3 regions of the Methylobacterium sp. 174MFSha1.1 genome follow, and region 1 is predicted to be linked to each of the others. Evidence: predicted binding sites of a transcription regulator. Region 1 holds the regulator's gene; each other region holds the start of a gene.
The links. The regulator LexA, encoded in region 1, represses DNA repair genes until DNA is damaged. The targets are predictions, from matches to a motif close to TGTTCNNNNTGTGTTCNG.

Region 1 (2,196 bases):
GAAGCGCTCAACGCCGGCTCGATCGACGTCTCGGCCGACGTCGCCGACACGGTGCCGGTCTTCGCGCAGGCGGCCGGCGCGCGCATCACCTACCTCGCGCAGGAGGCGGCTTCGCCCGAAGCCCAAGGAATCCTGGTACCGAAGGATTCGGGCCTCCGCTCCGTGGCCGACCTCAAGGGCAAGCGGATCGCGGTCACCAAGGGGGCGGGCAACCACTTCCTGGTCCTCGCCGCACTCAAGGAGGCCGGCCTGTCCTTCCGCAGCATCGTGCCGGCGTACCTGAGCCCGGCCGACGGGCGGGCCGCGCTGGAGAGCGGGGGCGTCGAGGCCTGGGCCGCCTGGGACCCGTTCCTGACCGCGGCGCACAAGCAGGCCGGCGCGCGGGTCCTGCGCGACGGGGCCGGGCTGTCGCTCTACAAGCGCTACTACCTCGCCGCCGACGCTTACGCGGCGGCGAACGGGCCGGTGCTCGGCCTCCTGTTCGGCAAGCTGGCGCAGACCGGGGCCTGGGTGAAGGCGAACCCGGCCGAGGCCGCCGCGCGCCTCGCCGCGCTCTGGAAGCTCGATCCCGAGATCGTCCTGGCGGCGAACGCCCATCGCAGCTATCGGGTCGAGCCCGTCACCCGGGACGGGCTCTCCGAGCAGCAGACGATCGCCGACGCGTTCCGCGCCGAGGGGCTGCTGCCGCGCGCCGTCGACACCGCCGCCCTCGAGATCTGGGCACCTCCTGTGCGCTGACCGGTCCGAAAACTCTGAGGCGGATCGAGGAACTGGTCCTGCTTCGGGCGGTGCCTCGGCGATGCAGGATGCCCAGTGATCGGAGACGATGCCCGGGTCTTCCCTGTTGCGCGGATATATTTCCGCCCCACGGGCGCCGCAGTTCCAGACCCGCTTGCGGAACACTTGCGGAACGCTTACCATGTTCGCGATTTGTTTCCGGAGCGCGCCAGCGCGGGGATGAGAGTGTCACATGCTCACGCGTAAGCAGTTGGACCTGCTCCGCTTCATTCAGCAGAGAATGCGCGAGACGGGCGTCCCCCCGTCCTTCGACGAGATGAAGGACGCCCTCGATCTCAAATCGAAATCGGGCATCCACCGGCTGATCACGGCGCTGGAGGAGCGCGGCTTCCTGCGCCGTCTGCCGAACCGGGCCCGGGCGATCGAGGTGATCCGCATCCCCGACGCGGTGACCGGGCCCGTGGCGGCCGCGCCCGTGCCGACCGCCGAGGTCGTGCGGTTCAACCCCAGCGTGGTCGAGGGCGGGCGCGCCCACGAGCCGAAGCGGCCCGCCGGCATCCCCGCGATGACGATGGCGTCGGACGAGAGCGGCCAGTCGGTCAGCGTGCCGGTGATGGGCCGGATCGCCGCCGGTACGCCGATCTCGGCGATCCAGAGCCAGAGCCGCTCGGTGGCGATGTCGCCGGACTTCCTCGCCAGCGGCGAGCACTACGCGCTCGAGGTGCGCGGCGACTCGATGATCGAGGCCGGCATCCTCGACGGCGACCTCGTGGTGATCCGTCGCCAGGAGACCGCCAATACCGGCGACATCATCGTGGCGCTGATCGACGACGAGGAGGCGACCCTCAAGCGCCTGCGCCGCCGCGGCTCCTCGATCGCGCTGGAAGCCGCCAACCCGGCCTACGAGACCCGGGTGCTCGGGCCGGACCGGGTGCGGATCCAGGGCCGGCTGGTGAGCCTCGTCCGCAAGTATTGAAGGACAGGACGGGGCGGACCGGATGCCGGCCCGCCCCGTCCTCCTTCAGAATCCTCGTGAGCCGCCCGCGCCCTCAGGCGGTCCGGCTGAAGACCCGCGACGCCGTCGGGAAGCCGGCGGCGGCCTGCTCGTCGAGGCCGAGATTGGCGGCGAGCAGGTGGCGCGGCGCCTGGGCGAGCCAGCCCGCCAGCGACGTCTCGCTGTAGACCCCGCTGTCGTGCACGCCGACGATCTCGGCCGTCCCGGTCCCGATATTCTCGACGGAATGCCCGCAGGCCCGCGGGATGTAGGCGCAGTCGCCCGGGCCCAGCTCCGCCACGGCCAGGCGCTTGTCCGGCCCGAACAGGGTCACGCGGGTGCGCCCCCGCAGGACGTAGTGCCACTCGTTCGCGCCCGGATGCCAGTGCGGGGTGTGGATCGCGCCGGGCGCGAGCCGCACGAGGAGACCCGTCATCCCCGCCGAGACCGGGAAGGCGCTCGCG
Region 2 (2,196 bases), on a different contig from region 1:
AAGGCGAGGTCGTCGGAGCCGTTGGCGACGATGCGCAGGTAGGCGAGCGCGTCGCGGATCTCGGCCCGCTCGTAGAAGCGCGGGCCGCCAACCACCCGGTAGGGCAGGCCGAGCTGGACGAAGCGGTCCTCGATCTCGCGCATCTGGGCCGAGATGCGCACCAGCACGGCGATCTCGGAGAGCTTGTGGCCCTTGGCCTGCAGGCTCTCGATCTCCTCGCAGACGAGGCGCGCTTCTTCTTCCGAATCCCAGGCGCCGGTGACGGTGACCTTCTCGCCCTCCGGGCTGTCGGTGCGCAGGGTCTTGCCGAGGCGGCCCTCGTTATGGGCGATCAGCACGGAAGCCGCGGCCAGGATGTGACCGGTCGAGCGGTAATTGTTCTCCAGCCGCACCACCAGGGCGCCCGGAAAGTCGTGCTCGAACCGCAGGATGTTGTCGACCTCGGCGCCGCGCCAGCCGTAGATAGACTGGTCGTCGTCGCCGACGCAGGCGACGTTGCGGTGGCCCTGCGCGAGCAGGCGCAGCCAGAGGTACTGGGCGACGTTGGTGTCCTGGTACTCGTCGACCAGGATGTAGCGGAAGCGTTGCTGGTAATTGGTCAGCACGTCCGGATTCTCGCGCCACAGCCGCAGGCACAGCAGCAGCAGGTCGCCGAAATCGACGGCGTTGAGCGCCTTCAGGCGCTCCTGGTAGGCGGCGTAGAGCCCGCCCCCCTTGCCGAAGCCGAAGGCCGAGGCCTCGCCCGCCGGCACCTGCTCGGGGCCGAGGCCGCGATTCTTCCAGCCGTCGATCGTGCCGGCGAGGCTGCGGGCGGGCCAGCGCTTCTCGTCGAGATCGGCCGCGGCGATCACCTGCTTCAAAAGCCGCAGTTGGTCGTCGGTGCCGAGGATCGTGAAGTCGGAGCGCAGGCCGACCAGCTCGGCGTGGCGGCGCAGGATCTTGGTGCCGATGGCGTGGAAGGTGCCGAGCCACGGCATCCCCTCTCCGGCCGGGCCGATCAGGGTGCCGATGCGCTCCTTCATCTCCCGGGCGGCCTTGTTGGTGAAGGTCACCGCCAGGATGTCGAAGGGCCGGGCGCGCCCGGTCGAGATCAGGTGGGCGATGCGGGTCGTCAGCACCCGGGTCTTGCCGGTGCCGGCGCCGGCCAGCACCAGGACCGGCCCCTCCGTCGCCTCGACGGCGCGGCGCTGCTCGGGATTGAGCCCCGTGAGGTAGGAGGCGTCCTGCGGCACCACCGCGGCGCGGGCGCGGGCGGAGATCGAGGTGGGGGCAGTCCCGGCCGGGAAGTCGCGAGTCATGCCCGCATCACTGGACCAAAACGCGAACGGCGTCGAGGGTGGGGAGCGCATAGGTCTCGGGGGCGGGGCTGGAACCTTGCGAGGGCCCCGGCGTCGTTCCCGCAGCGACCACCCCGACAGGGAAAGGATTCCGATGCGCGCCCACGCCCTTCTCATCCTCGCGCTCGCCGCCGCACCGCTCCCGGTGCTGGCGCAGAACCAGGTGCCCGCCAACCGCTCCCAGCAGACCGTCGACGGGATCAACCGCTCGATCACCAACAGTGCCGAGACGCGGAGCATCCAGCAGCAGAACCGGTTCGAGACCAATCAGCTCCAGGGGCAGATCCGGAGCCAGCAGGCCGTGCCGCCGCCGCCCGCGCCGATCGTGGTTCCGCGGCGCTGACGCGCCACACTGTGGGTTCCACGGCGCTGACGCGCAAAGGATGGGTTTCGCGGCGCTGACGCGCCGCCTGGCCTCAGTGCCTGACCCGCGCCCCGGCGGCCGCGAAGGCGATCGCCTCTGGCCGCGGGTGGCTGCGGTCCGGGATGCCGATCACCCGACCGAGATCGTCGGGCCGCGGCAGCCGGGCATGCGAACCAAGCATGACCGAGAGGTTGGCCTGGATGTCCTCCGGGAACGGCGCCACGCGCCGCGTCATCGGGTCGACGTGGAGGGACAGGTTTTCGGAACTGGCGGCGACCCAGCCCTCGGTGGCGTGGCGGATCTCGGAATAGAAGTGGATCCGCTTCTCGTCGAAGCCGATGAGCTGCAGCGTCACCCGGACGCGATCGTCGAGGACCAGCTCGCGGCGGTAGCGCACGTGCACCTCGGCGGCGAAGGTCGTGCCGCGCCCGGTCTCCATGTAGTCGGGCCCGAGGCCGACCACGCCGAACGCCTCGTCCACCGCCCGGTCGAACA
Region 3 (2,196 bases), on a different contig from region 1:
CCGGCGACATCGACCTCGCCATCGTGACAGAAGCCAAGGGCCGGCGGCCCATCGAGACGATCCGTACCGAGGCGCTGCTCTGGGTCACGTCGAGCCGCCACGCCGTCCATGCCGAGCAGCCGGTGCCCCTCGCCCTCGGGCGGCCGGCCTGCAACTGGCGCCGGGCCGCGATCGAGGCGCTGGAGCGCGGGGGCCGGCAGAGCCGGATCCTGTTCGTCAGCTGGAACTCGACCGCGGTCGGGGCCGCGGTGCTGGCGGGGCTCGCCGTCTCGGTCCTGCCCGAGAGCGCGCTGCGCCCCGGCATGCGGGTGCTCGGGCCGCAGGAGGGCTTCGCCGCCCTCCCGGCCTGCCGTATCGGGCTGATGCGTCACCGCTCCGGCGAGCCCAACCCGCTGGCCGACATCCTGGCCGGGCAGATCCGGCAATGCCTGGACAATCTCGGGCTGGCGGCGGAGTGACGGGCGGAGGATCCGGTCCTCAGCGCAGAGCGGTGACGACGCTGTTGCTCAGGTTGCTGTAGAGGCCGCCGGCCGTGTTGCCGTAGACGGAGAGCGCACCCATCAGCGCGAGGACGATCAAGGCCGCGATGAGCGCGTACTCGATCGCCGTCGCGCCGGATTGCTCACGCCGGAAGCGGCGAAGCGCCTCCGTCACCCGCGATCTGCCACGCACGTCGAGTTCTCCCGGTCCGCCGCGTCGGACCATAGGCGAGACCCCCTCACCGAGGGTTAATCCGGGGAGCTAATCCGACGCCGCGATCTCCATCGCCGGGCAGGCCTTCCGATCCGAGCCGTGACTGACGCAAGGTCATTTAGGTCTTCGAGGCCGCGGAGCAGTCTGACGCAAAAGAAGCGCCGCTCCCATCGCGAAAGGGAAGCGGCGCCTCGCCTGCATCCTCGAAGGGCATCGCATCCCGCGCGGCGGGACGCGGGCCGCCTCAGGCCTTGCCGGTCTCCTTGCGCAGGGCGTCGATGCGCTGCGAGGCCTCGGCCTTGTCGAGGTCGGGATCGTAGGCATCCTCATCCTTCGCCTGCTCGGCCAGGGTCTTGAGGTAGGAGGCCTGCGCCCCGGTCATCGGTTCGGAGCCGGTGGTCCAGTCCTTCGGATCCTTGATGCGGTTCGAGGTGTCCTTCGGGTCCTGCTTCGGGTGCTCGGTCTCGCGGTGCTCGGTCTCGGCCTGCTTGGTCTCGGCTTGCTTGGTCTTGGCGGTCATGAGGGCTGCCCGTGTTCTCTGAATGTTCCAGCCAGACAACGGGGAAGCCCCGGTCCGCGTTCCCGGTCCGAGCGCCGCAGGCGCGGCTTGTCCCCGCAAAACCCGCGAACCGGGACCGGGAGACGAGAAGGCCCCGGGCGGTCTCCCGCCCGGGGCCTTCTCGTTCACGCCATGGAGGCTCGGGCGCCCGTTCAGGCCGCCTTCGTTCAGGCGGCTTTGGCCCGCGGCTGCACCTCGGCGGAGTAGTCGTCCATCAGGGTCTTGGTCATCGCCGCCGGGGTGAAGCGGTACTGGGCGATCTCCGAGACCGGGGTGACCTCGGCGGCCGAGCCGGTGATGAAGCACTCGGTGAAGCCCGCCATCTCCTCGGGGCGGATGCGCCGCTCGACCACCTCGTAGCCGCGGCGCTTCGCCAGATCGATCACGGTCTGGCGGGTGATGCCGTTGAGGAAGCGGTCGGCGGTCGGGGTGTGGATCACCCCGTCCTGGATGAAGAACACGTTGGCGCCGGTGCACTCGGCGACGTTGTCCTCCCAGTCGAGCATCAGGGCGTCGGCGTAGCCCTTGTTCTCGGCCCGGTGCTTGGAGATCGTGCAGATCATGTAGAGGCCCGCCGCCTTCGAGGCCGACGGCGCGGTGCGCGGGTCGGGCCGGCGGTAATCGGCGAGGTCGAGCCGGATGCCCTTCATCTTGGTCGCCGGGTCGAAGTAGCTCGGCCATTCCCACGCCGCGATGGCGAGGTGGATGGTGTTGTGCTGCGCCGACACGCCCATCATCTCCGAGCCGCGCCAGGCGACCGGGCGGAGATAGGCGTCCTGGAGGCCGCTCTCCTTCAGCACCAGCCGCTTGGCGGCGTCGATCTCGGCCACCGAGTACGGGACCTCGAAGTCGAGGAGCTCGGCCGAGCGGCGCAGGCGCTGCGAATGCTCGGTGCACTTGAAGATCTCGCCGCCATAGGCGCGCTCGCCCTCGAACACGCTGGA

Region 2: the regulator LexA is predicted to act here: its motif matches at 1,310-1,327, upstream of BM430_RS25395 (ATP-dependent helicase).
Region 3: the regulator LexA is predicted to act here: its motif matches at 1,226-1,243, upstream of BM430_RS31470 (DUF3072 domain-containing protein).

The regions. Positions count from the first base shown of each region.
Region 1 covers NZ_FPCB01000054.1:13,431-15,626, forward strand. Annotated here, with positions in the region: gene BM430_RS30815 (aliphatic sulfonate ABC transporter substrate-binding protein) at 1-738, shown strand, start outside; gene lexA (transcriptional repressor LexA) at 971-1,714, shown strand; gene BM430_RS30825 (cupin domain-containing protein) at 1,788-2,196, opposite strand, start outside.
Region 2 covers NZ_FPCB01000033.1:45,463-47,658, forward strand. Annotated here, with positions in the region: gene BM430_RS25395 (ATP-dependent helicase) at 1-1,298, opposite strand, end outside; gene BM430_RS25400 (hypothetical protein) at 1,432-1,680, shown strand; gene BM430_RS25405 (thioesterase family protein) at 1,754-2,196, opposite strand, start outside.
Region 3 covers NZ_FPCB01000058.1:11,168-13,363, reverse strand. Annotated here, with positions in the region: gene BM430_RS31480 (LysR substrate-binding domain-containing protein) at 1-458, shown strand, start outside; gene BM430_RS31475 (Flp family type IVb pilin) at 478-672, opposite strand; gene BM430_RS31470 (DUF3072 domain-containing protein) at 938-1,213, opposite strand; gene BM430_RS31465 (branched-chain amino acid aminotransferase) at 1,420-2,196, opposite strand, start outside.